3 regions of the Steroidobacter sp. genome follow, and region 2 is predicted to be linked to each of the others. Evidence: riboswitches for the same ligand, from Rfam matches in the RefSeq annotation. Region 2 holds a riboswitch; each other region holds the start of a gene.

What was found. A riboswitch is a leader RNA that binds a small molecule or an ion and turns the genes downstream of it on or off. The one in region 2 is predicted to bind cyclic di-GMP.
Region 1: linked by a shared signal. The riboswitch ahead of VGD45_RS24695 (M23 family metallopeptidase) and the one ahead of VGD45_RS21015 (hypothetical protein) in region 2 are both predicted to bind cyclic di-GMP.
Region 3: linked by a shared signal. The riboswitch ahead of VGD45_RS18290 (fibronectin type III domain-containing protein) and the one ahead of VGD45_RS21015 (hypothetical protein) in region 2 are both predicted to bind cyclic di-GMP.

The regions. Positions count from the first base shown of each region.
Region 1 is NZ_DASWTF010000039.1:68,741-76,688, forward strand. Features, by position in the region: gene VGD45_RS24665 (D-alanine--D-alanine ligase) at 1-39, shown strand, start outside; gene VGD45_RS24670 (cell division protein FtsQ/DivIB) at 36-860, shown strand; gene ftsA (cell division protein FtsA) at 853-2,088, shown strand; gene ftsZ (cell division protein FtsZ) at 2,225-3,409, shown strand; gene lpxC (UDP-3-O-acyl-N-acetylglucosamine deacetylase) at 3,657-4,574, shown strand; gene VGD45_RS24690 (DciA family protein) at 4,601-4,927, opposite strand; cyclic di-GMP riboswitch class I at 4,995-5,101, shown strand; gene VGD45_RS24695 (M23 family metallopeptidase) at 5,284-6,204, shown strand; partial or broken gene secA (preprotein translocase subunit SecA) at 6,349-7,948, shown strand, end outside.
Region 2 is NZ_DASWTF010000036.1:291,214-299,161, forward strand. Features, by position in the region: gene VGD45_RS20985 (tetratricopeptide repeat protein) at 1-647, shown strand, start outside; gene VGD45_RS20990 (hypothetical protein) at 658-954, shown strand; gene VGD45_RS20995 (MotA/TolQ/ExbB proton channel family protein) at 1,010-1,708, shown strand; gene VGD45_RS21000 (biopolymer transporter ExbD) at 1,718-2,245, shown strand; gene VGD45_RS21005 (biopolymer transporter ExbD) at 2,280-2,768, shown strand; gene VGD45_RS21010 (AgmX/PglI C-terminal domain-containing protein) at 2,755-4,221, shown strand; cyclic di-GMP riboswitch class I at 4,248-4,344, shown strand; gene VGD45_RS21015 (hypothetical protein) at 4,427-7,948, shown strand, end outside.
Region 3 is NZ_DASWTF010000034.1:91,987-99,934, forward strand. Features, by position in the region: gene VGD45_RS18275 (pitrilysin family protein) at 1-238, opposite strand, end outside; gene VGD45_RS18280 (pitrilysin family protein) at 250-1,524, opposite strand; gene VGD45_RS18285 (putative Ig domain-containing protein) at 1,835-3,694, opposite strand; cyclic di-GMP riboswitch class I at 3,912-4,015, opposite strand; cyclic di-GMP riboswitch class I at 4,135-4,220, opposite strand; gene VGD45_RS18290 (fibronectin type III domain-containing protein) at 4,453-5,616, opposite strand; cyclic di-GMP riboswitch class I at 5,780-5,878, opposite strand; gene VGD45_RS18295 (HD domain-containing phosphohydrolase) at 6,059-7,948, opposite strand, start outside.

The DNA of each region.
Region 1 (7,948 bases), on a different contig from region 2:
AGTCTGCCGCGCGACACTCAAGGAGCACCCCGCTCATGATGGGCACACGCAAGCGCAATCGTCGCAAGCCGGCGGGCGAGGGTCAGCTCGACCTCTTCGCACGCCTGCAGCCGTTGGTCACGTGGTTGACCGACGGCGGCTTGCGTCCCGTGCTTGGCGTGGTCGCATTGATGGTCGGGCTCGGCGTGATGACGTGGGGCCTGGTGGTCTCGTTCGATCGGCCGATTGGCAAAGTGGAAGTGGGCGGGCAATTTCAGCGCGTCGCGCCGTTGCAAATAGAAGAAGTGGTGGCGCCGTTTCGTGGCTCGGGCTTCCTTTCCGTCGATCTGGACGCATTACGCGCGGCATTGGAAACGATCCCTTGGGTGGATCGCGCGCGCGTCGAACGCAAATGGCCGAATGGCGTGCGCGTGTTCATCACCGAGCACGTGGCGGCGGCGCGCTGGGGCGAGTCTGGGTTGATGAACACACGGGGCGAACTGTTCTTGAACGATGCGCGACACATTCCGCAGGAGTTGCCGCAACTCGTGGGCCCGCCGGGCACGGAAGCGCAGGTCGCGAAGCTGTATCTCGACTCGTATCCACGTCTGCTGGGTGTGGGAATGCGGCTGACCAAAGTCGAGCTGGATGCGCGCGGCGCCTGGCAGTTGACCTTGGGCAACGACGTCATCGTGCGGCTCGGCCGGCAGGACGTGCCCGCCCGTTTGGAAAGATTTATCGCTGTGGCGAGCCCCGTGGTGGCGGCGCGCGCAGCTGAAGTTAGTTATGTAGATCTACGTTACAGCAATGGCTTCGCAGTCGGCTGGAACGTCCCTACCCGCGTCGCCCGCGACGCCGAGGAAGCTCGAGCCGATGGCTAGGAAGAATGACCGTAACTTGATCGTCGGCCTCGACATCGGCACCTCCAAGGTGGTCGCCATCGTCGGCGAGGTGAATCACGAAGGTCGCATCGAAGTGGTGGGCTTGGGCTCGCATCCTTCGCGCGGCCTGAAGCGCGGCGTGGTCGTGAACATCGAATCGACGGTGCAGTCGATTCAGCGCGCAGTGGAGGAAGCGGAGTTGATGGCCGGCTGCGAGATTCATTCGGTGTATGCCGGCATCGCCGGCAGCCACGTGCGCAGCTTGAATTCGCACGGCATCGTTGCGATTCGGAACAAAGAAGTGACGTCCGAGGACGTCGATCGCGTGATCGACGCGGCGCGCGCCGTCGCCATTCCGGCCGACCAGAAGATCCTGCACATCCTGCCGCAGGAGTTTTTGATCGACAGCCAGGAAGGCATTCGCGAGCCCATCGGCATGTCGGGCGTGCGACTGGAAGCGAAGGTGCACATCGTCACTGGTGCGGATAGCGCCGCGCAGAACATCGTGAAGTGCGTGCAGCGTTGTGGCTTGTCGGTCGAAGACATCGTGCTCGAGCAGCTCGCCTCGGCGTACTCGGTGCTTGCCGACGATGAGAAGGAGCTGGGCGTGTGCCTGGTGGATATCGGCGGCGGCACGACCGATCTCGCGGTGTTCTCGGGTGGCGCGATCCGTCACACCGCGGTGATTCCGATCGCGGGCGATCAGGTGACCAACGACATCGCGGTCAGCCTGCGCACCCCGACGCATCACGCCGAGGAGATCAAGATGAAGTTCGCCTGCGCGTTGTCGCAGCTCGCGAACTCGGACGAGACCATCGAAGTGCCGAGCGTGGGCGATCGTCCGCCGCGCCGGCTGGCGAGACAGACGCTCGCCGAAGTGGTCGAGCCTCGGTACGAAGAATTGTTTGCTTTGGTGCGCGAAGAGCTGCGCCGTTCCGGCTTCGAGGAAGTGATCGCCGCGGGCGTCGTGCTCACCGGCGGCAGCGCGAAGATGGAAGGCGCGGTCGAGCTCGCCGAAGAAGTGTTTCACATGCCGGTGCGCCTGGGGATTCCGCAACACATCACGGGTCTCGTGGATGTGGTGAGCAATCCGATCCATTCCACCGGCGTCGGCCTGCTGCTGTACGGCCGGGAGAATTATCTGCGCGGGCGTCGGGAGTTGCCGTTGAGCGGCAACGTCAGTGGCGCCTGGGATCGCATGAAAGCTTGGTTTCAAGGAAATTTTTGATGACCGAGACGAGATGCCATGGAACGGACACAAAAACGGGGATCGTTGGGGAAGGTGGTGAGCGCGGCGGGCCTCTGAACCGGCCGCGGCTCAAGTTGAAATTTGCTTTGTCTCGCTGACATTGAGGGGACTAACGATGTTTGTACTAGCTGATACAGAAAACCAGGGCGCAGTCATCAAAGTGATTGGCGTCGGCGGCGGCGGCGGAAACGCGGTCGCTCACATGATCCAGGCCGGTATCGAAGGCGTGGATTTCATTTGCATCAACACCGACGCGCAGGCGTTGAAACATTCCAAGGTGAAAGTCGGTCTGCAGATCGGCTGCAACATCACCAAGGGCCTCGGTGCGGGCGCGGATCCGGAAGTCGGCCGTCAGGCCGCGATGGAAGATCGCGATCGCATCATCGAAATGATCGAAGGCTCGGACATGCTGTTCATCACCGCCGGCATGGGCGGTGGCACCGGCACGGGCGCGGCTCCGGTCGTGGCGCAGGTCGCGAAGGAACTGGGCATCCTGACGGTCGCCGTGGTGACCCGGCCGTTCGAGATGGAAGGCAGCAAGCGGCATGGCTCCGCTGAGCGCGGCATCGCCGAGCTGAGCAAGCACGTCGACTCGCTGATCACCATTCCGAACCAGAAGCTGCTGACCGTGCTGGGCGGCGACGTGACGCTGCTAGATGCGTTCAAGGCGGCCAACCAGGTGCTGCAGGGCGCGGTGCAGGGCATCGCCGAGCTGATCACCCGTCCCGGCATGATCAACGTCGACTTCGCCGACGTGCGCACCGTGATGGCTGAAACCGGCATGGCGATGATGGGCACGGGCGTGTCTCGCGGTGAAAACCGTGCGCGCGAAGCTGCTGAAGCCGCTGTTTCCAGCCCGCTGCTGGAAGATGTGAATTTGCAGGGCGCTCATGGCCTGCTGATCAACGTCACGGCCGGCATGGACTTGCGCACCAGCGAGTTCAGCATCGTCGGCGACACCGTGAAGCAGTACGCTTCCGAGGACGCGAACGTGGTGGTGGGCTGCGTGATCGATCCGGAAATGCGCGAAGAAATCCGCGTGACCGTGGTCGCTACCGGCATCGGCCGTCCGAGCGCACACGTGCAGCAGCCGCAACAGGATACGCGCCGTATGACGGCGATTCCTGGTGGCCGCCGCGGCAGCGTGCCGACGCTGGACGACCTGCACGTGCCGACCTACATCCGCAACCAGCGCGATCCGCATGCGGGCCAGGCTCGCCGCGCGGTGGGCGATGGTCTGACGGCGGAGGACACGTCGATGCTGGATATTCCGGCGTTTTTGCGCCGGCAGGCCGATTGATGGGGAACGAAGCGATGAAGCGCGGCTGCTGATAAGCGGCGTTTCCGGCCACTTTTCGGTATTGGGGTCTCTATGGGCTACATAGGGAACATGCATGGTGCGCCTGGAACTTCGCCGTAGACTGGCAAGTCGATTCATCTAGTAGAGCGGTTGGGCCCTTTTTCGATGTAAGCAAAAGTAACGGCAAGTCAGAGGCTTGCCGTTGACTTGCTGGCAGTGTTAGGGTCTGCGCCGCCTGGAACCCCTCATGTTGCGACAACGTACCCTCAAGAACACCATCCGCGCGACCGGCGTCGGCCTCCACTCCGGGAAAAAAGTGCTGATGGTGCTGCGACCGGCGCCGGTAGACACCGGCGTTGTGTTCCGTCGCACCGACCTCAACGAGCCGGTGGACGTGCGCGCGTACGCCGAAAACGTCGGCGACACCATGCTCGGCACGTCCCTGTTCAACGGCGATGTACGGGTATCCACCGTGGAGCATCTGCTGTCGGCATTTGCCGGGCTCGGGCTCGACAATGCCTATGTGGACCTGTCCGCCGAAGAAGTCCCCATCATGGACGGCAGCGCCGGCCCGTTCGTGTTCCTGCTGCAGTCGGCCGGCATCGAGGAGCAGCCCGCGCCGAAACGTTTCGTGCGCATCCTGTCGCCGCTGGAAGTGCGCGACGGAGACAAGTGGGCTCGCTTCGACCCCTACAACGGTTTCAAGGTCAACATGGAGATCGAGTTCAACCACCCGGTCTTCAAAAAGCGCTCGCAGACCGCGTCGATGGATTTTTCCACGACGTCCTATTTGAAGGAGATCAGCCGCGCGCGCACGTTCGGCTTCATGCGCGATCTGGAATACATGCGCTCCAAGAACCTGGCGCTGGGCGGCACCATGGACAACGCCATCGTGCTCGATGAGTACCGCGTGCTCAACGAGGACGGCCTGCGCTACGAAGACGAGTTCGTGAAGCACAAGATCCTCGACGCCATCGGCGATCTGTACCTGCTCGGCAAGAGCCTGATCGGCGAATTCAGCGGCCACAAATCCGGCCACGCGCTCAACAATCAATTGGTGCGCAAGTTGATCAACTCGCCTAATGCTTGGGAGCCGGTGACGTTCGACGACGTCAAGGACTCGCCGATTTCGTACGTCCCCGCCGCTGCGATGGTATCGGCCTGATCGGCCGTTCAGCGCGTAAAACCTCCTCAGAGCTGAGATAAGTCGCGCGGCTTCCTGCCAACGCGAACTTTTACTTTTGTGACCTGTTTCTCGCTATCGGCCGAAACGGAACTATTTAACACTTCCAACAACCGGGCCTGGGCATATCGAATCTGTGGGCACCAGGCTGCCGAATCCGCCAGCACGACGAGGGTGTCGCCGCGGCAACTCGCTGACACGACATGATCTTTTTCGGGCCCGGTGAGCGCGGCCCGGATCCGGTCGGTGAGCTCGATATGCGCGGCGACGCGTTGTTCCAGCTGCGCGAATAACGGGCCAACTGTTTCGCCCAGCGGCTTGAAACGATCAGTCATACCCTGAAAGCCACATTCTGGGCGACAGGCGCTTGATCTTTGTACGTTGCGTTATGCATATTCCAGCCACTGTTAAGGGCAAACCCGTCGAAAGGCGGGGACGCAAAGCCACCGGTCTACGGCAGCAGGGCACGCGAGTGATGCGGGCCGCGCCACGATAGCGGGGTTGCCAGGATGTACAACACGAATATTCGGTTCTACGTCCACCGCAGTTCTGCTCGAGCCAGGCCAATGGCTTTAGTCGTCGCGAACCTTGTCGCTGGAAGCGTGCAGGTTCAAGGCGGGGGTGAACGTATTGTCGTGCCGCTGGCGGAAGTCGGCTGTTTAGGGCGCGAAAGAGAGAAGGTAGTGATCCAATGAACGTCATCGTGTTCTCCAAGCGCTTCGGCAAGGCTCATCAGTTCGAGCTTGGCCGTCCGTTGGCGATGACGGTGACGATTGCGGCCGTGGTGTTGGTGCTGAGCGGCGTGCTGTTCGCCGGCATCCAGCTGGGTCGCAGCGGCTTGATGAGCAACCCGGCCGCGCAGGTGACCGAGTGGGGCGGCAAGCTCGAGCAACAGCGGCTCGAAATCGCCAACGCCCGGCGCGACGTGCAGGAACGGCTCGATGCGCTCACCAGCCGCGTCGGCCAGATGAATGCTCATGTGATCCGGCTCGACGCCCTGGGCCGCCGGCTCACCGAAATGGCCAACCTGGACAAGGGCGAGTTCAATTTCGATAGCGAGCCCGCCGTCGGCGGTCCCGAGGGCCTGGTGGAAAGCGCCACTGTCGCCGCGCCCGAGCTCACCGCCATGCTCGACAACCTGAACAACCAGATCCGCGACCGCGAGCGCCAGCTGAGCGTGCTGGAAAGCATGATTTCCACACGCAACCTGAGCCGCCAGGTGGTGCCGGACGGCCGGCCCGTGCTGCAGGGCTGGATTTCCTCACACTTCGGCTATCGCGCCGATCCGTTCACCGGCCGCAACGCCTATCACCGTGGCATCGATTTCGCCGGCCCGGCCGGTTCGCAGGTCGTGGCGGTCGCTTCGGGTGTGGTCACCTATTCCAAGGACCGCTTCGGCTACGGCCGGACGGTCGAGATCAATCACGGCAACGGCTACGTCACCCGCTATGCGCACAATCAGAAGGCGCTGGTGCAGGTCGGCGACACCGTCCAGAAAGGCCAGCCCATCGCCCTGATGGGGTCCACCGGCCGCTCCACCGGCCCGCACCTGCACTTCGAAGTGCTCAAGCAGGGCCGTGCCGTGGATCCGATGACGTTCGTCCGCCGCTAAAAAACGCCTACCTGGCTTGTTTTGGGGCGGGACGCCCCCAAGCCTCCCGCGGCCTGGCGTTCAATGGCGAGACCTTAATTAGAGTCGCCGGGCGCGCGTGTACAATAACGGGCTTTTCCAAACGCCCCACCCCGGAGTTTCAGCGTGGCGAATTGGCTGACCCAGCTGTTCGGCAGTCGCAATCAGCGGCTTTTGAACGGCTATTCACGGATCGTCGACAAGACCAACGCCCTGGAAGAGTCCTTCCGGGCCTTGTCCGACGAGCAATTGCAGGCCAAGACGGGCGAGTTCCGTCAGCTGCTCGAGCAGGGCAAGACGCTCGATGACATTGCACCCCAAGCTTTTGCGGCCACTCGCGAAGCCGCGCGCCGCGTGCTGGGCATGCGGCACTTCGACGTGCAGCTCATCGGTGGCTCGGCGCTGCATCAAGGGAAGATCGCCGAAATGCGCACCGGCGAAGGCAAGACGCTGGTCGCGACTCTTGCGGCTTATCTGAACGCGCTGCCCGCCAAGGGCGTGCACGTGGTCACGGTCAACGAATACCTGGCTTCGCGTGACGCGGAGTGGATGGGCAGGGTTTACCGCTTCCTCGGCCTGACTGTCGGTGTGATCAAGAGCGGCCAGAGCTCGGAAGAAAAGCGCGCCGCCTACGCCTGCGACATCACTTACGGCACCAACAACGAGTTCGGCTTCGACTATCTGCGTGACAATCTCGCGTTCCGCCTGGAGGACCGCGTGCAGCGTGCGCTCACGTACGCCATCGTCGATGAAGTGGACTCCATCCTGATCGACGAAGCCCGCACACCGCTGATCATCTCCGGCCCGGCCGAAGAAAGCACCGAGCTGTATCTGAGGATCAACGAGCTGGCGCCGAGGCTGAAGCGGCAGGAAAGCGAGGAAGGCGAGGGCGACTACTGGGCGGACGAAAAAACGCGCCAGGTCCATCTGTCCGACGCCGGCCACGAGCATGCCGAGCAGCTGATCGCCGAAGCCGGTTTGTTACAGCCGGGCGAGAGCCTGTACGACGCGGCCAACATCCGCATCATGCATCACTTGAACGCGGCGCTGCGCGCGCATGCGTTGTATCACCGCGATGTCGAATACATCGTCCGCAACGGCGAAGTGGTCATCGTCGACGAGTTCACCGGCCGCACCATGCCGGGCCGCCGCTGGTCCGATGGTTTGCATCAGGCCATCGAGGCCAAGGAGCGCGTGCGGGTTCGCGAAGAGAACCAGACCGTCGCGTCCATCACCTTCCAGAACTACTTCCGCATGTATTCGAAGCTGGCCGGCATGACCGGCACGGCCGATACCGAAGCATTCGAATTCCAGTCGATCTACGGCCTGGAAGTGGTGGTCATTCCCACCAACCGGCCGATGGTGCGCAAGGACCATCCCGACTTCGTGTATCTCACGCAGAAGGACAAGTTCGAAGCCATCATCGAAGACATCCGCGACTGCGTGACGCGCGGCCAGCCCGCGCTGGTCGGCACGACGTCCATCGAAACTTCCGAGCTGCTGTCCAAGCTGCTCGAAAAAGAAAAGATTCCGCACCAGGTGCTGAACGCCAAACAGCACGAGCGCGAGGCCATGATCGTCGCGCAGGCAGGTCGGCCCGGCGCTGTGACCATCGCCACCAACATGGCCGGCCGCGGCACCGACATCGTGCTCGGCGGCAATCTCGAAGTCGAATTGCAGGGAATGGGTGAGGTCGACGAAGCCACTAAGGCTCGCGTGCGCGAGG
Region 2 (7,948 bases):
GTTTCAAGGCAGGGCGTCGCCTCGTGCTGCTTGCGGCCATGTTCGTGGCCGCGTGCTCGACACCGACCAAGCAGGACAAACCTGTGCAGAAGGGGCTGGCGAAAGCAGCGCCCGTGGCACGGGTCGATATTCAACAGGACGCGACTGGCTTCACGATCCTCGAGGATGTTCGCGTGAGCGCGGACCTTCGCGCGGAGTACGAAAGCGCTGTTCGCATGCTGGAGCTGCAGCAGTACGAGCAGGGAATCGCATCCCTACTCAAGATCACCGAGAGCGCGCCCAACGTCACCGCCATTTACATCGATCTCGGCATGGCCTACGCGCGCACGGGCGATCTGGACAAAGCCGAGGAAAGCTTGAAGAAGGCGGTGCAGCTCAATCCACGTCACCCCATCGCCTACAACGAGCTCGGCGTGGTGTATCGGCGCAAAGGCAAGTTCAACGAAGCGCGCGCCAGTTACGAGAAGGCGCTCGAGTTGTTCCCGAGCTTCCATTTCGCACAACGCAATCTCGCGATTCTCTGCGATGTTTATCTCGCGGATCTCGGCTGTGCGCTCCAGCACTACACCGCCTATCAACAAGCAGCGCCCGACGATCCCGAGACGGCGAAGTGGCTTGCCGACTTGAATGCCAGAGCCAAGCGCTAGGAGAAACCACATGATGCGCAGACTTCTGATTCCAGCGTGCTCGTTACTCGCGGCAGCCGCCTTCGCAGCCGATGAGCCTGCGCCGAGCGCAGCGAAAGCAGATACCGGCCCGAAAGCGCTGTCGGGCATGTCGATCCTGGGAAATCAGGAAGCGCCCAAGGCGCTCGTGATCGTTCCCTGGAAGAGCTCACAGCTCGGCGACACGCTGGGCATCGCGAAGACCCTCGACGATGGTCGGCAGCCCGTGGACAAGGAAGTGTTCATGCGGCAGCTGAGCTACTACCAGATTCGGGCCCACTCGAAGTGAATCCGCAGCGACGCGATTCGACTCCGTAACTTTGTCACTGAAGAGGCGTAACACCGTGGATATTTTCTATTCAATCGCGAATTTCTTTACCCGGGGCGGCGCGTTCATGTACCCGATCCTGCTCGTCGCCGCGCTGGCGGCCGCGATCGCGATCGAACGCTATGTCACGCTGAGCCGGCTTTCCATCAAGAACCGGGCCGCGTGGAATCGCATCGAGCCGGTGCTGACCGAGGGCGACTTCGACAAGGCGCGTGAGGCGACTGCGAAGGACGAAACAGCGGTCTCGCAGCTGCTCGCTGTTGGCTTGGCGCGGCAGGGCGCCGTGCGTCGCGTCGATGACGTAGAGAAGGCGATGCGCACGAACCTGATGGAACTGATTCCGAGGCTCGAGAAGCGCACTCACTATCTCGGCACGTTCGCGAATCTCGCCACGTTGCTCGGCCTGCTCGGCACGGTCAGCGGTCTGATTCACGCGTTCACGGCCGTGGCGACCGCGAATCCGGCGGAGAAGGCGAACCTGCTCGCCGCCAGCATCTCCGAAGCCATGAACTGTACCGCCTTCGGTCTGATGGTCGCGGTGCCGGTGCTGTTCATCCACGCGTTCCTGCAAACCAAGACCGGCGAGCTGATCGGCAGCCTGGAAACGGCAGCGATGAAGTTCCTCACCTTGGTCGGCGACAAGCAATCGGCCCGGATGCAGAACCGCCTCGAGCTCGCTCAGTTGCCGAAGGATCACGCGAAGGCCGCGGCCTGAGGATCGATCATGCCGTCCAACTACACGCGTTCGTTCGCCTACGACGGTCCGCTGATGCAGTCGAGTTACACGACTCGAATGCGTAAACCGGTCGAGCTGATGCTGGTGCCGATGATCGACATCTTCACGGTGCTGGTCACGTTCCTGCTGATGACGGCCGTGTTCTCGCGCATCACGATTCTGCAGCTCGATCTGCCGAGCTCGGATTCGGCGAGCGCGGGCACGCCGCCGGAGTTCCGTCTGGAAGTGATCGTTCGTCACCAGGGCTTCGAGCTCACCAACGGTACCAAGCTGATCGCGACGATTCCGAAAGTGAACGATCGGTACGATTTCGACACGCTGACCCAGATGGCGCTGTCGCTGAAGCAGGAGTATCCGAAGGCGAACGATGCGTCCGTGCTGTTGGAGCGCGACGTGCAGTACGACTATCTGATCCAGGCGATGGATGCGATCCGCACCGCTGAAGTCACGCAGCCCGATGCGACGACGACCAAACAGGAGTTGTTCGCCAACATCGCCGTCGGCGAGGCGCCGTGATCGCCACGGCATCGCCGAGTCGAGGAACCCACTTATGAGTCTATTGAATCGCTCGCAGCCCCGTTCGGACGCGGAGCTCAACCTGATCCCACTGATCGACATCATGTCGGTCATGGTCGCGTTCCTGCTCATCTACTCCACCGAAGTGGAAGTCGTGCAGAACTCGAAGGGCATCGAGATTCCACAGTCCACCGCCGAGGTGAAGCCGCAGAACGCGGTGGTCGTGATGATCACCAAAGAGCAGGTGTTCGTGCAGGGCGAAGCGGTTGCGACGATCGCCGAAGTGCAGAGCACGCAGACCCCACTCATCGAACCGCTGCGCGACGTTCTCGAACGGCCGATGCTCACCGGCATCGCGACCGGCGCTGACGAAGCGTCGTCGCGCGAAGTCACGGTGATCGCGGACAAGAGCCTGCCGTTCGACGTTGTGAAACGAGTGATGGCCACCTGCAGCTCTTCCTCCTACGGGAAGATCTCGCTGGCCGTCCTGCAGAAGGAGAAGCCCGCCAATGCAGCCAGCTAAAGCACGACTCGAGGCGGAGGAGATCCCTGTATTGTCCGAGGCCGTCGACACGACTGTTGTCGACGCGGACCAAGACATTCAGCAGGCGCTCGCAGCCGGGCTCGCTCAAGCGCGCCAGGCACTCGATGAACTGGCGGTCGAGCTCCACGCGGTCGATCTCGAGCTCGGAGATCTTGCAATCGAGCGCGCCCAGTATGGCGTGCTCCAGGATGCCTGCAACGCCCTCGACAAGCTCGACAAGATGGGCGGCGCCGCGTTGTTCTGGGGCGAGAACGCCGACGGCAACGCGAGCGCGAATTACGTCCGTCGCGTGCGGAGCCGCGTCGCACAGTTCGACGAGCGGATCAAAGAGATCGAGGATCGCCGCGCGGCCGTCGTCGATCGCATCAATCAGCAACAGGGTCATGCCGAGCTGATGGAAGACATCCTCTTCGAAGCGCTCGAAGAGGAGGAGCGGCGCAAACAGGAATGGATCGTCGAGCGGGAGATCAGCAAGCTGCCCGCGTACAAAGCGTCCATGCCTTGGACGCGTGGCGGAGAAGAGGACAAGCGCTTTCGCAAGTCCGCCGCGACGGCGCTGCTGCTATGTTTGATCTTCGCGCTCATCGTTCCGCACATTCCTTTGCCGACGCGCATTCTCAAGCCCGAGGCGGAAGTGCCGGAACGCATCGTTCGTCTGTTGATCGAATCGCGGCCGAAGCCACCCGTGCAGGCGCGCGAACAACCGAAGCCGAAACCGCAGGAGAAGCCCGTCGAGCAAAAGCCGACCAAGGAAGCTCCGAAGCTTGCGGCAAAGCCCGAGAAAGAGGTGCCAGAGCCTGCCGCTGGCGAAGGTCCGAAAGTGGCGGCGGAGCAGGGCATTCTCGCGTTCCGCGAGAAGTTCGCAGGCATGCAGCAGGATCAAGCGCTCGCACGACTCGGCTCGCAGGCGCAGATCAACAATGCGAGCGACTCCGGACCGGTCCAACGCGCGATGCTCACCACGAACGCGCCAGGCTCCAGCGGCGGAATCAATCTCGCGTCGTTGAGTCGCGGCGTGGGCGGCACTGGCGGTAACGGCGGCATGGCGAATGTCCAGGTCACCCGCGTGACCAGTGGCATCGGCGGCATCGGCAAGCCGGGTGCGGATCGGCCGCTCAGTGGCGACGGTGTTGGCCCGTCACGCACCGACGAAGAAATTCAGATCGTGTTCGATCGCTATAAGGCTTCGCTCTATCGACTCTATAACAAGGAACTGCGCAAGGACCCGACGTTGCGCGGACAGATGGTATTGCATCTGACCATCGAGGCGGACGGCAGCGTGTCGATGTGCGCCTTGCAGTCTTCGGACATGAATGCGCCCGAACTGTCGGCGCAGGTGGTGGACCGCGTCAGGACGATCAACTTCGGCCCCAAGGAAGGCGTGCCGGCCATCACGATTTTGTATCCGATCGACTTCCTCCCGGCCGCCTGAGGTCGTAGTCAGAGTCTTTCGCAACAGTCCGACAAAGGCAAAGCCACCGAAAGGTGGCGACGCAAAGTCACCGGTCTAAAGAGCGCCGCAGCGGCGGCGCTCCACGACAGCGGGACCGCCGGAATCCAGCCCGTTTCAAGGGCGATCCCTCGGTCCGTTCGTGACTCGCGTGAATGTCCAACGCGGGCAAATGGAACGAGGGTGTATGAGCTCCAGGGTAAGCAACTATGTGAGAGCAGGGCGCAGTGGCATCGCCACATTGTTGCCATTGCTGCTCTTTGCCCTGTTGATGACGATCTCTTTCGACGTGAGCGCGCAGACGCAGGTCGACTGCTCGGCGGCGCCCTATAACGGCACGATCGACGGCAACGTGCGGCCCGTGCCGCCGACCAACGTGAAGATCGACACTCACTGCACCATCCTCAATTACCCAGGGGGCATGAGCACCAACTTCACGTTCGACAACAACGATCCCACGCCTTATCTGGTCGTGTTCGACAACGTGGTCCACACCGGCAACATGTCGTGCAATGCCGTGGCTCAGCACAAGATCTGGTTCACCAACGGCTCGTCCACGACCATTCAAGACAGCTGTCAGAACTACCTGATCCCCGTCGAGAAGATCGACAAACGCAGTCCCGCGCCCTATGCCGCAGTCGGCGTGCCGTTCACGTACCGGCTGACGATTCCCGTGCTATTCGATCCGGCAACGGGCACCGTCATTCGCAACAGCGGATCGGTCAACGATCTGCATACGATTCGCGTCGTCGACGATCTGAATGAGATGGGTGTCGACGTAACGCGGGTTGGCACACCTACGGTCACGTGGTTGAGCAACGGCACACCGGTGCCGCACACGTTCACCGACGCGAGCGGCGTGCTCACATTCAACATCACGCCGATCATTCCCGCCGACACACAGATCGCCATCGATATCACGCTGGTGCTGGAGGACACGCCGAACAATTTCCTCGGTCGCACCTTCACGAACATTGCACGGTGGTCGTTCGGTCGAGCGGTCGACGTGAACGAAAACGGCGTGATCGATGCGGACGAGTTTTTCTCGCCGCTGCCCGGCGAGAACGGCATCTCGCAGCCGATGACCATCGGCGCGCCAAATCTCACGCTGACCAAGTCCGGGCCTGCCACGATGAATCTTGGCCCGGGCGCGCAGTTCACGCTCGATGTGATGAACAACGGCACGAGCGACGCGTGGAACTTCGCTATCGTGGATCGCCTGCCGACAGGTCCGACGGGGGGCATGTGCGATGTCCCACCGGCACAGCTGAGCGTGACACTGGGCGGCACTCCGCTCGTTCAGGGCACTCATTACTCCGCGAGTTACACCGCCGCGCCGACGTGCGAGCTGACACTCTCGCTGCTCGATGCCGCGGGACCTGTGGCGCCCAATCAGCATCTCATCGTCACCTATCGAGCACAGCTCGACACGGATACGCAGAACGGCGCGACGCTCACAAACATTGCCGCCGCGACTCAGTGGGCGAACGACCGCACCACCAACCCAGATCGCACAGTGTTCAACAGGACACTGACCAACGGCACCGAGGGTACGCTCGATCACGAGGACAGCCACACTGTCACCATCGCGCTCACGGGCAACTTCTTCGAGAAGACGGTCACGAATCTGCGTACCGGTCAGAACCCGGCGACGGTGGCAGCGCCGGGCGACACCTTGCGGTACACGTTGCGTCTGCAGACGACCACGAACTCGCTGAGCAACGCGAGGATTTACGACGAGATCGACGCGCTCAATACGCCGGCGGCCATCGTTCCTGGATCCCTGTCGATTGTCGGTGCGCTCCCCGCCGGCGCCGTGAACAACAGCAATCCCAATGGCGGTGCGAAGGGCACCGGCGTCATCGATATCGGCAATATCAATGTGTCGGCGGGCAGCCAGATCGTCATTCAATTCGATGTGCAAGTCGCGGCGGGCGTTGCCGCTGGCAGCATCATCGCGAACCAATCGCAGCTGAGCGTGAATGGCACGCCGCTGATGGTCAGTGACGATCCGAACGTCAACGGCCAGTCAGACCCGCTCCTCGCGGGCGATGAAGATCCGACGCGAGTCGCCGTGGCCGTTCCCACGCTGCTGTTCCACAAGACCGCGATCTCCGGAGCAACGGCCAATCCCGCGGATGTGGTGCGGTATCGGCTGCAGGTGACCAACGTCAGCAATGTCCCCGCGTTCGGCTTCTCGCTCCTCGATGAGATCGACATGCTGAATAGCTCCGCGATGTTCGTTCCGGGCACGGTGTGGCTGGTGAGCGCGTTGCCGGGCGGCGCGTCGAACAACAGCAATGCCAACGGCGGCAGCAAAGGCACGGGTTTGCTCGACATTCGCAACTTGACGCTGGGCGTCGCGGGGTCGGCGACTGACTCGGTGATCCTCGAGTTCACCGCACAGCTCGTTCCCGTCATTGCGAACGGCACCCTCGTATTGAACCAGGCGCAGCTGTTCATCGCCGGCGCCGAAGTCCAACGCAGCGACGATCCCGCCGTCGGTGGAACGCAGGACCCAACCGCGATCACCATCGAGTCCGCGCCGGTGTTTCGCGTGCACAAGATCTCACAGGATGTGACGGGCGATCCGAACCTGCTGCTCGCAGGCGAGACGCTGCGCTATACGATCACGGTCAAAAACATCGGCAACGCCAACGCGACCGATGCAGTGCTGCGAGACCAGGTTCCCGTCAACACGACTTACGTTGCCGGCAGCACGCTGCTGAACGGCGTCGCGGTCGCCGACGTATCAGGTGTTTCGCCACTCGTGAATGGCATCTCGATCCACGCGCCAGAGAACGCGACGCCGGGCGCGATGCGGGCGGATGCATCGGCCACGACGACCAACGTGGCGACGATCACTTTCGATGTTCGCGTCAATCCTGACGTAGTCGACGGGACCATCATCTCGAACCAGGGCTTCGTGAGCGCGGTCGCCAATGGCATCGTCGACTATCCCTCCGACGATCCGACGACTTCTATTCAGAACGATCCGACGCGCGACATCGTCGGCGCCGTGCCCTTGCTGTTTGCCGACAAGCGCGCAGCGCTGCAGGTGGATCTTGGCTCGCCGGGCGTCGTCGATCCAGGCGATGTCCTTCGCTACACGATCACCGTTTACAACAACGGCAACGTTCCCGCGACCGAAGCCATGCTTCGCGATGCCGTGCCGGCAAATACGACCTATGTCGCCGACTCGCTCTATCTGAATGGACTCGCGGTCGGTCAGCCGGACGGTGGCGTTTCGCCGCTCGTCGCCGGCATCGACATCAGCTCCGCGGATCTGACGCCGCCATTGCCTGGAGCGGGGCAGGGCACGCTGACCGCCGGCAATTCTGCAGTCATCCAATTCGACCTTCGTGTGAATGCCGCCGTGCCTGCCGGCACGCTCATTACGAACCAGGCGCGCGTGCTCACGAACGAACTGCCCGATCAGTTGACCGATGGCGACGGCAATCCCGCCACTGGTCCGGAACCGACGGTGGTCGTGGTCGGTGTCGGTCAGCAGTTGTCCATCGTGAAGCAAGTGGCAGTGGTCGGCGGTGGTTCGGCCGTCGCGGGCTCGACACTCGAATACGTCGTGCGCGTGACCAACATTGCGAGCGTGCCCGCGCAGTACGTGGTTATCACCGACGATCTGAATGCGCCGATGCCGGGATACCTGGCGTATGTCGATCAATCGGCGACATTGAACGGCGTGACCACC
Region 3 (7,948 bases), on a different contig from region 2:
TCGGCAGCTTGTGATCTTCCAGCAGCGAGACGCGCATGCCGTTCGACAACACCGCCTCTTGCGGCTTCGGCAATTGCACTCGCAACGTCTGCGGATTGACCGGTGCTTTGCCCTTGAGCTCGACGCCTTTGGTGGACGCGCCAGCGGGCGCTTCTTGCGGAGTCTGCGCGGTGGCTTGCACGAACATCAGCGCCGACAACAGCGCGAGCACGGTTTGCTTCGATGTGGACATGGTCATGATCGGCTCGCTCACGGACCCGGCGCGGGAGTTGGCGCCGGCGCAGGCAGCGTCGTCAGCACGGTGCGGCCGGCGGGCTGCAGATATTTCTTGGCGACGCGCTGCACGTCAGCGCGGGTCACCGCGTCGATCTTCGCCAGGCGCGTGTTGACCAGATGCGGATCACGGAACAGCACGGTGTAGGTGCCGAGAATGGTGGCGCGATTCTGGGCGCCCCGAATGCTTTGCAGATAACCCATGCGAGTCGCGTTGCGCGCCTTCTGCAATTCCCAATCGGCGATGGGTTGCTCGGCCACCTTGGCGATCTCTTCGTAGATCGCCGCCTCGACCGCTTCCGGCTTGCGGTCGGGCCGCACGGTGGCGGTGACATAGAAACCGCCGGTGCCAATGCGCTCCTCGACGTAACCGCCGATGCCGGTCACCAGCTCCTTTTCCTTGCTGATGCTTTGATACAGCCGCGAGCTGTCGCCGCCCTGGAGCACCGAGGACAACACTTGCAGCGCCGCCTGGTCCGGCCCGTTGCCGACGTCGGCCTTGTAACCAATGAGGATTTGCGGAGCGCGCGCGAGCGGATCGGTGAGCGTTTCTCGTCGCTCCGCCGTTTGCGGTGGATCGATCAGATCGACGGCGGGCGGCGCGGGTTGCCGCGGAATGTCCTCGAAATATTTCTTGATCAGCGCCAGCGTGTCGTCGCGCTTGAAGTCGCCGACCACCGTGAGCACGGCGTTGTTGGGCGCGTAGTAGATGCGAAAGAACTCGGCCACGTCTTTCACGCTCGCGGCGTTCAGGTCTTCCATCGAGCCGATGGTCGAGTGCTTGTACGCGAACTTGTCGTAGAACACTTCGTCGAAACGCTCGTACGAGCGGCCGTACGGCTGATTGTCGACACGCATGCGGCGCTCTTCCTGCACGGCCTGCCGCTGGTTGTCGAGCTTGGCCTGCGTGATCTCGAGCGAGCGCATGCGATCGGCTTCGAGGAACAGCGCGAGCTCCAGCTGATTGGCAGGCAAAGCTTCGAAGTACAGGGTGATGTCGGAGCTGGTGGTGCCGTTCATGGAGCCACCGTTGGTGAACACCTGATAGAAGTGCTCGCCGTCGCCGACGTTCTGCGAGCCTTTGAACATCATGTGCTCGAACAGGTGCGCGAAGCCCGTGAGGCCCGGGCGTTCGTTACGAGATCCGACATCATAAGCAACGTTGACCGCGATCACGGGCGTGGTGCGATCCTCCACCAGCTGTACGCGCAAGCCGTTCTTCAACGTGTGCTCGGAAAAATCTACACGCACGGCCGCAGGAGTCGCAGCAGTTGCTGAGACGAGAGGCAGCACGGCGAATGCAAGGGACAGGCAGACGCCGTAGTCCAACAAAAGTCGCGCCTTTTGTCGGGCGTATCGAAAGGGCCTCGGCCACTTTCGATCAGACAACAAGGCACGAATCATGTGACCGCTCCGTTACTCGCGCTCGGCGCGTGGATAACGATCGAGAATACACTGGCGCGCTGCCGAGGCGATACACGGAGCACGGCCGTGCAAGGCGCAATAAAAAAGGCCCGCCAGAGGCGGGCCTTTGCAAAGGATTTGCGTTGGGTCGATCGGTTTACGGAATGGTCTTCATGCCCATGTTCGAGATTTGGCTCTCGCCGCCGGACGTGGTGTACGCCTTGACCGCGAAGTACCACGTGCCGGAGGTCAAACCCGTCACCGTGTACGTGGACAGACCTGGGTTCGCGATCTGAATGGTCTGGTCGAGAGTGGTGCTGGTCCGGCCGTAGACGACGCGATAGCCCGCCAGGTTGGTCAGCGCCGCGCCATTGATGTCCTGGGTCGGCGGCGTCCACGACAGCGTGGCGTTGTTCGACGACGACTGCGTGACCGTGATCGCGAACGACGGCAGCGAGCGCGTGGCCGAGCCATCGCTCACCGAGATGATGATGTTGGAGTACGTGCCCGCGTTCGCAGCGGACGGCGTGCCCGACAGCCGGCCGGTCGTGGTGCTGAAGGTGGCCCACGACGGCATGTTCTGGATGCTGAAGCTGAGCGTGTCGCCATTCGGATCGGCGGCGGTCGGCTGGAAGTTATAAGCCGTCCCTGCCGTCACGTTCGTCGCGGGCGAGCCGCCGATGGTAGGCGCGGTGTTGCTCGGCGCAGCGACGCTGATCGAGAACGCCGGCAGCGAAGCCGAAACACGACCGTCGCTGACGGTGATCGCGATGTTCGAGAACGTACCCGCCGTGGTCGGCGTGCCGCTCAGACGACCGGTCGCGGTATCGAACGCAGCCCAGGCCGGACGATTCGCGATGGTGAAGCCGAGCGAGTCGTTGTCAGGATCGCTCGCGGCGGGCGTGAACGAATATCCCATGCCGACCGTCGCCGTCGTGGGCGCCGTGCCGGAAATGGTCGGCGCGCGATTCGCTGGCGCGGTGACTGCGATAGCAAAGGCCGGCAACGAAGTCGTCACGCGACCGTCGCTGACGGCAATGATCACGTTCGAATACGTGCCCACATCGGTGGCCGCCGGCGTGCCGCTCAAGCGGCCGCTCGCGGTGCTGAAGTTCGCCCAGCGCGGACGATTGGTGACGCGCCAGACCAGCGTGTCGCCATCCGGATCGCTAGCGCTGGGCACGAACGTATAAGTCTGGGCCGCCTGCACCGACGTGGAGGGCGAGCCGCCGATCGTCGGAGCGCGATTGTCCGGACCGCGCACCTGGATCGAGAACGCCGGCAGGCTGCGGGTGAGCACGCCGTCGCTGACGCTGATGACGATGTTCGAATACGTCGCGATGTTCGCGGTTCCCGGCGTGCCGCTCAGGCGACCGGTGGAGGTGCTGAACGCGGCCCACGACGGACGATTGGAAATCGAGAAGCGCAACGGATCGCCGTCGACGTCGTCCGCCACCGGCTGAAAGCTGTACGGTTGATCGACCATCACCGAACCCGGCGGCGTGCCGGCAATCGCGGGCGCATTGTTTCCAGGCAGCGGCGTATCGGTGCGGCCGCGCACCTGAATCTTGAAGGGACCGATGGAGCGCGTGTCTCTGCCGTCGGTGACAGTGATGGTGATGTCGCCCGAATCGCCGACGTGCGCGTCCTGAGGCGTGCCGGTCAACAGGCCGGTCTCGTCGTTGAAGGTCGCCCACTGCGGCTGATTGGTGATGGTGTATTCGAGGAAGTCGCCGTCGGCGTCGGTGGCCGTGGGCTGAAAGGAATACGCCTGACCGGCGGTCGCGCTCGCGGGCGGAGTGCCGCTCACTTCGGGTGGCTGATTCGCCGGAGTGGGCAAGGGCTCGCCGCCCACGGGGTCGCCGCCCGAGCCATCGTCGCCCGAGGGTTGCTCGACCGCGTCTCCTACCGGGCCGCTACTGCCAGAGCCATCGTCGAAACAGCCGCTCAACGAAGCGGCGATCAGGGCCAGCGTGGCTCGCTGCAGGAACGTCTTCCCGAAAATTGTTGGAATCATTGCTCGTACCTTGGCTTCGCGCGCGGCAACGACGGTCTGGCGACCGGCGCGGCTTGGCGCAGCTGTGTTCCGGAAATGAGGCAGCCGTCGCGGCTGAGACGCGACTTTCGAAGCGCAGGAAAAGGTGCGCGCACGTGGGGCGCGCTATCGGCAGCTCGCTGATCTCACATTCGCGTGGCGCGCTCGCAAGGGGCCTTGCGGGCAAGACGGTCGCGATTGTGGCAACCCCGCTGTCGTAGGAGCGCTGCGCGATGCGTGCCGCGTTCCCGTAGACCGGAGGCTTTGCGTCCCCGCCTTTCGACGGGTTTGCCGATGTCACTTTCTGCTCTCCCTGGACTGATCTTCTTGTCCCAGGGCGTGACGCAGGCGGCGGTACGAACGACACGAGCACGGAAAAGGAGAGAAGGATGACGGCTAGCTCGGTGACGCAAGAAGAGCTGGCCGGCAACCCCGCTATCCCCAGCTTGCGCCGTCAGGACCGGAGGCTTTGCGTCGCCGTCTTTCGACGGTTATGCCCTTGGTGATGTTGAGTAAAACCCAGGGAATTATGTTTTTGCAATTGTCGGTGGAGACCGACAAACGCGGCGGCAAAACGGCACGCGAATGTCACTTCGAATTCACATAACTCCGTCAGAATCCAGGCGGCCGTTGTGTAGACATCGAGACATTTCGGCAAACAAAAAAACGGCGACCGGAGTGCTCCGATCGCCGTTGCGTGCGCCACTGTTGTGGCGCTCAACGCAGTTTCGAGACTCGACTTACTGCACGACCTTCGAGTACACGTTCGAGATCGCGCTCTCGGTGCCGTTGCTGGTGTAAGCACGCACCGCGAAGTAGTAGGTGCCCGGCGCGAGGTTGCTGATCGTGTAGTTGGTCACGCTCGGGTTCGCCACCTGGATGGTGCTCGTCATGGCGCTGGCCGAGGTGCCGTAGGCGATGCGATAGCCCGCGAGATTGCTCAGCGTGCTGCCGTCCGTGTTCGAGGTCGGCGCGGTCCAGCTCAGCACGGCGCCATCGCTCGAGGCATCGACAACGCTGATCGAGAAGGCAGCCAGGGAAGCCGTGGCGCGACCGTCGCTCACGCTGATGATGATGTTGCTATACGTGCCCGCCTGCGCAGCAGTCGGCGTGCCGGACAACTGGCCGGTGCTGGTGTTGAACGTGGCCCAGCTCGGACGATTGGCGATCGAGAAGGTCAGCGTGTTGCCATCGGCGTCGCTCGCCGTCGGACGGAAGCTGTAAGCGCTGCCCGCGTTGATCGTGCGAACCGGCGTGCCGCTGATGACCGGAGCGCGGTTGGCGGTGCTGCCCACGGCGATCGAGAAGGCCGGCAACGAAGTCGTCAGGCGACCGTCGCTCACGCTGATGACGATGTTGGAAAAGGTGCCAGTAGCCGTCGGCGTGCCGCTCAGGCGGCCCGTGGAAGTGCTGAAAGTCGCCCAGCTCGGGCGATTCGCGATAGTGAAGCCGAGCGCGTTGCCCTCGGCGTCGGAGGCGGAAGGCTGGAAGCTATAGGCCGTGCCCACCGTCGCCGTGGTGACCGGCGTACCGCTGATGCGCGGCGCGGTGTTGCTGGAGAGCGTGGTCACCGCCTGAATCGAAAACGCCGGCAGCGACACGACGTGCACGCCGTCGGTCACACGCAGCTGAATGTTGCTCCAGGTGCCGGGCGACTTGGGATAACCCATCAAGCGGCCGCTGTTCGGGCTCACCGCCATCCACGACGGCTTGTTCACGACGCTGAACTTCAGCGCGGCGCCTTCGGGATCGCGGGCCGTCGGCAGGAAGTTATAGCTGGTGTTGATCTTGATGACGGTCGGCGGCGTACCGCTGATGGTCGGCGGCAGGTTGGTCTGGGCAGAGGCGAGACCGGCGAACGAAGCGAGCGCCGCGACCGCGGCGAGCGAAGCAATGAGACGCATTGGGCAACTCCAGCAAGCACAGTTCCGAGCCAAGCTCGCGTCACGCGTTTTGCGTGCGGTGGCGAGCACCTGTGTCTGGCAAGGGAAGCTGGCGTTGCTGAGCCGGCGCTGTGTGCGCGGGCCGCAGGCCCAAGGACTTCACGATACGACCTGATTAAGTCGTAACGGCAACCCCGCTATCTTCGATGCGGCTGCTGGAGCGGCATCGGAGGACCGGAGGCTTTGCGTCACCGTCTTTCGAACGGCTTTGCCCTTACAGACGGGGCACATTGTGTCGGAGCCCTGGAACTTGACATATCGGACGACCCCCCAACGTCGTTGAGGGAAAGTTGCAAGTTCACAGGGGAAAAATTTGGCGACGCTTAGTGGCGACACTTAGGCGCGGCGCGACAACAAAACTGTCACAACCGCGCGAAAGCCTATTTTTATCGGGAAAAGCCGCTTATTCAGGCAGCACGAAGCCGTGCTGCCTGACCAGGCGCGTGCATGCGGCGACCAGGGGTTCGTCGTAGCGTCTGCCGGCCCCGCGGTTGATCTCGTCGATGGCGGCGTCCATGCCGGCCGCCGGCCGGTAAGGCCGGGGCGAGCACATGGCCTCGACCGTATCGGCGATCGCCAGGATGCGGGCCTCGATCATGATTTCGTCGCCCTTCAACCCACGCGGATAACCGCTGCCGTCGAAACGCTCGTGAGATTGATAAACGATATCGGCGATGGGTGCGCCGAAGTCGATATCGGCGAGCAACTGGCAACCCTCTTCGACGTGAGTGCGCATCAGCGCCAGTTCCGTCTCCGTCAACGGCGCGGGCTTGCTGAGAATGGTTGCCGGCACGGCGATGTTACCAACGTCGTGTAACAACGCCGCGACTCGCAAACCGTGCTGACGTTCGCCATCGAGCCCGGCTTCGCGGCCGATCGCGACAGCGAGTGCCGCCAGACGACGCGACGATCCAGCGGTGTATGGATCGTGCCGTTCGCTCATGCGTACGAAAGAATCGATCATGCCTTGCAGGGCCACGTCGGTGCGCTGGAGCGCGCTGAGCGTCACCGCATGGGCGCGCTTCGTATGCAACACGCGCCACACGCCATCGGCCAGCGCGGCGAGCGCGCGTTGATCGTCCTCGTTGTAACTTGTTTCGCGATTGCCCACACCAAGCACCGCGACCACTTCGTCGCCCGAAAGCATGGGCACGGCGATATAACGCGTCACGTCCGGCAGGCCGTCGTTCTGCGGCTTGCGGGTCACGTCGTTGTTCGACAACGCATGCTTGGACCGCACGCATTCGGTGAACAACACGGCGCGACCGATGGGCTGCGGCTCGGAATCCGCCATCACCGCTTGCGGCCGGCTGCCGTCGCGCCAGGCGGCGAGCGTAATGGTCTTTTGCACGGGATCGACGAAATACAAATAACCGAGCGGGCTGCGCGTGACGTCCATCCCCTGCTCGATCACCCGCCGCACGATGGCGGACTCATCGAACGTGTCGGCCTGCTTGAACAGATCGACCAGGAAGTCGGCCTGACGCTGGAGCTGACGGTTCACGATCAACTCGCGGCGGCGCTGGGTGACGTCGCGAATGAGCACGATGCTGCCGCGTGCGTTCTCCAAAAGGCCGACGCTCACTTCGACGTCGAACGACGAGCCGTCCTTGCGACGATGCTTGGCCTCATAGCGGCCGCCGCCACGGACGCGGCCGAGTTGCAGCCGCATCGTCGTTTCTCCGGAGTTGTGATCCTCGATGTCGGCGGCATTCATGCGCAGCAGCTCTTCTTTGCTGTATCCGGACATGCGGCAGTACGCCGCATTCGCATCGAGGATCTGACCGTCGGCGCCGAGCAGCCACGAACCATCCGCGACCGCATCGAGAACCGCGCCACCGCTGCTCGCCTGCTCCTGCAACTGGCGCTCGGTCTCCAGCCGTTCCGTGAGATCGAACGCGGCCACCAGTTCGGCGTTGCGACCGTCGAATTCGATTTGCCGAGAGGCGATCGACAGCGCGACGCTGTTGCCGTCTTTGCGCTTGTGCCGCCGGATCGGCCCGTCGCTGTCCGGCATTTCCAGGGCCGTGGCCTTCAGTGCAAGGAATTCGGCGCGCGAATAACCATACAGGGCCAGCGCCGCATCGTTGACGGCGATGAAGCCGCCAGTGGCGTGATCGGCGATCCACATGGGTTGCGGATTGCTTTCGAACACACGACGGAAGCGCGCCTCGCCGTCGGCCAGACGCCGATTGACCGCTTCGAGCTCGTTGACCTGCGAGCGCAGTCGCGAGTGGGACTGCATCGCGCGCTCCACAGCGTCGGCCTGCGCCTCGGCCTGAGCTTGCGCGTG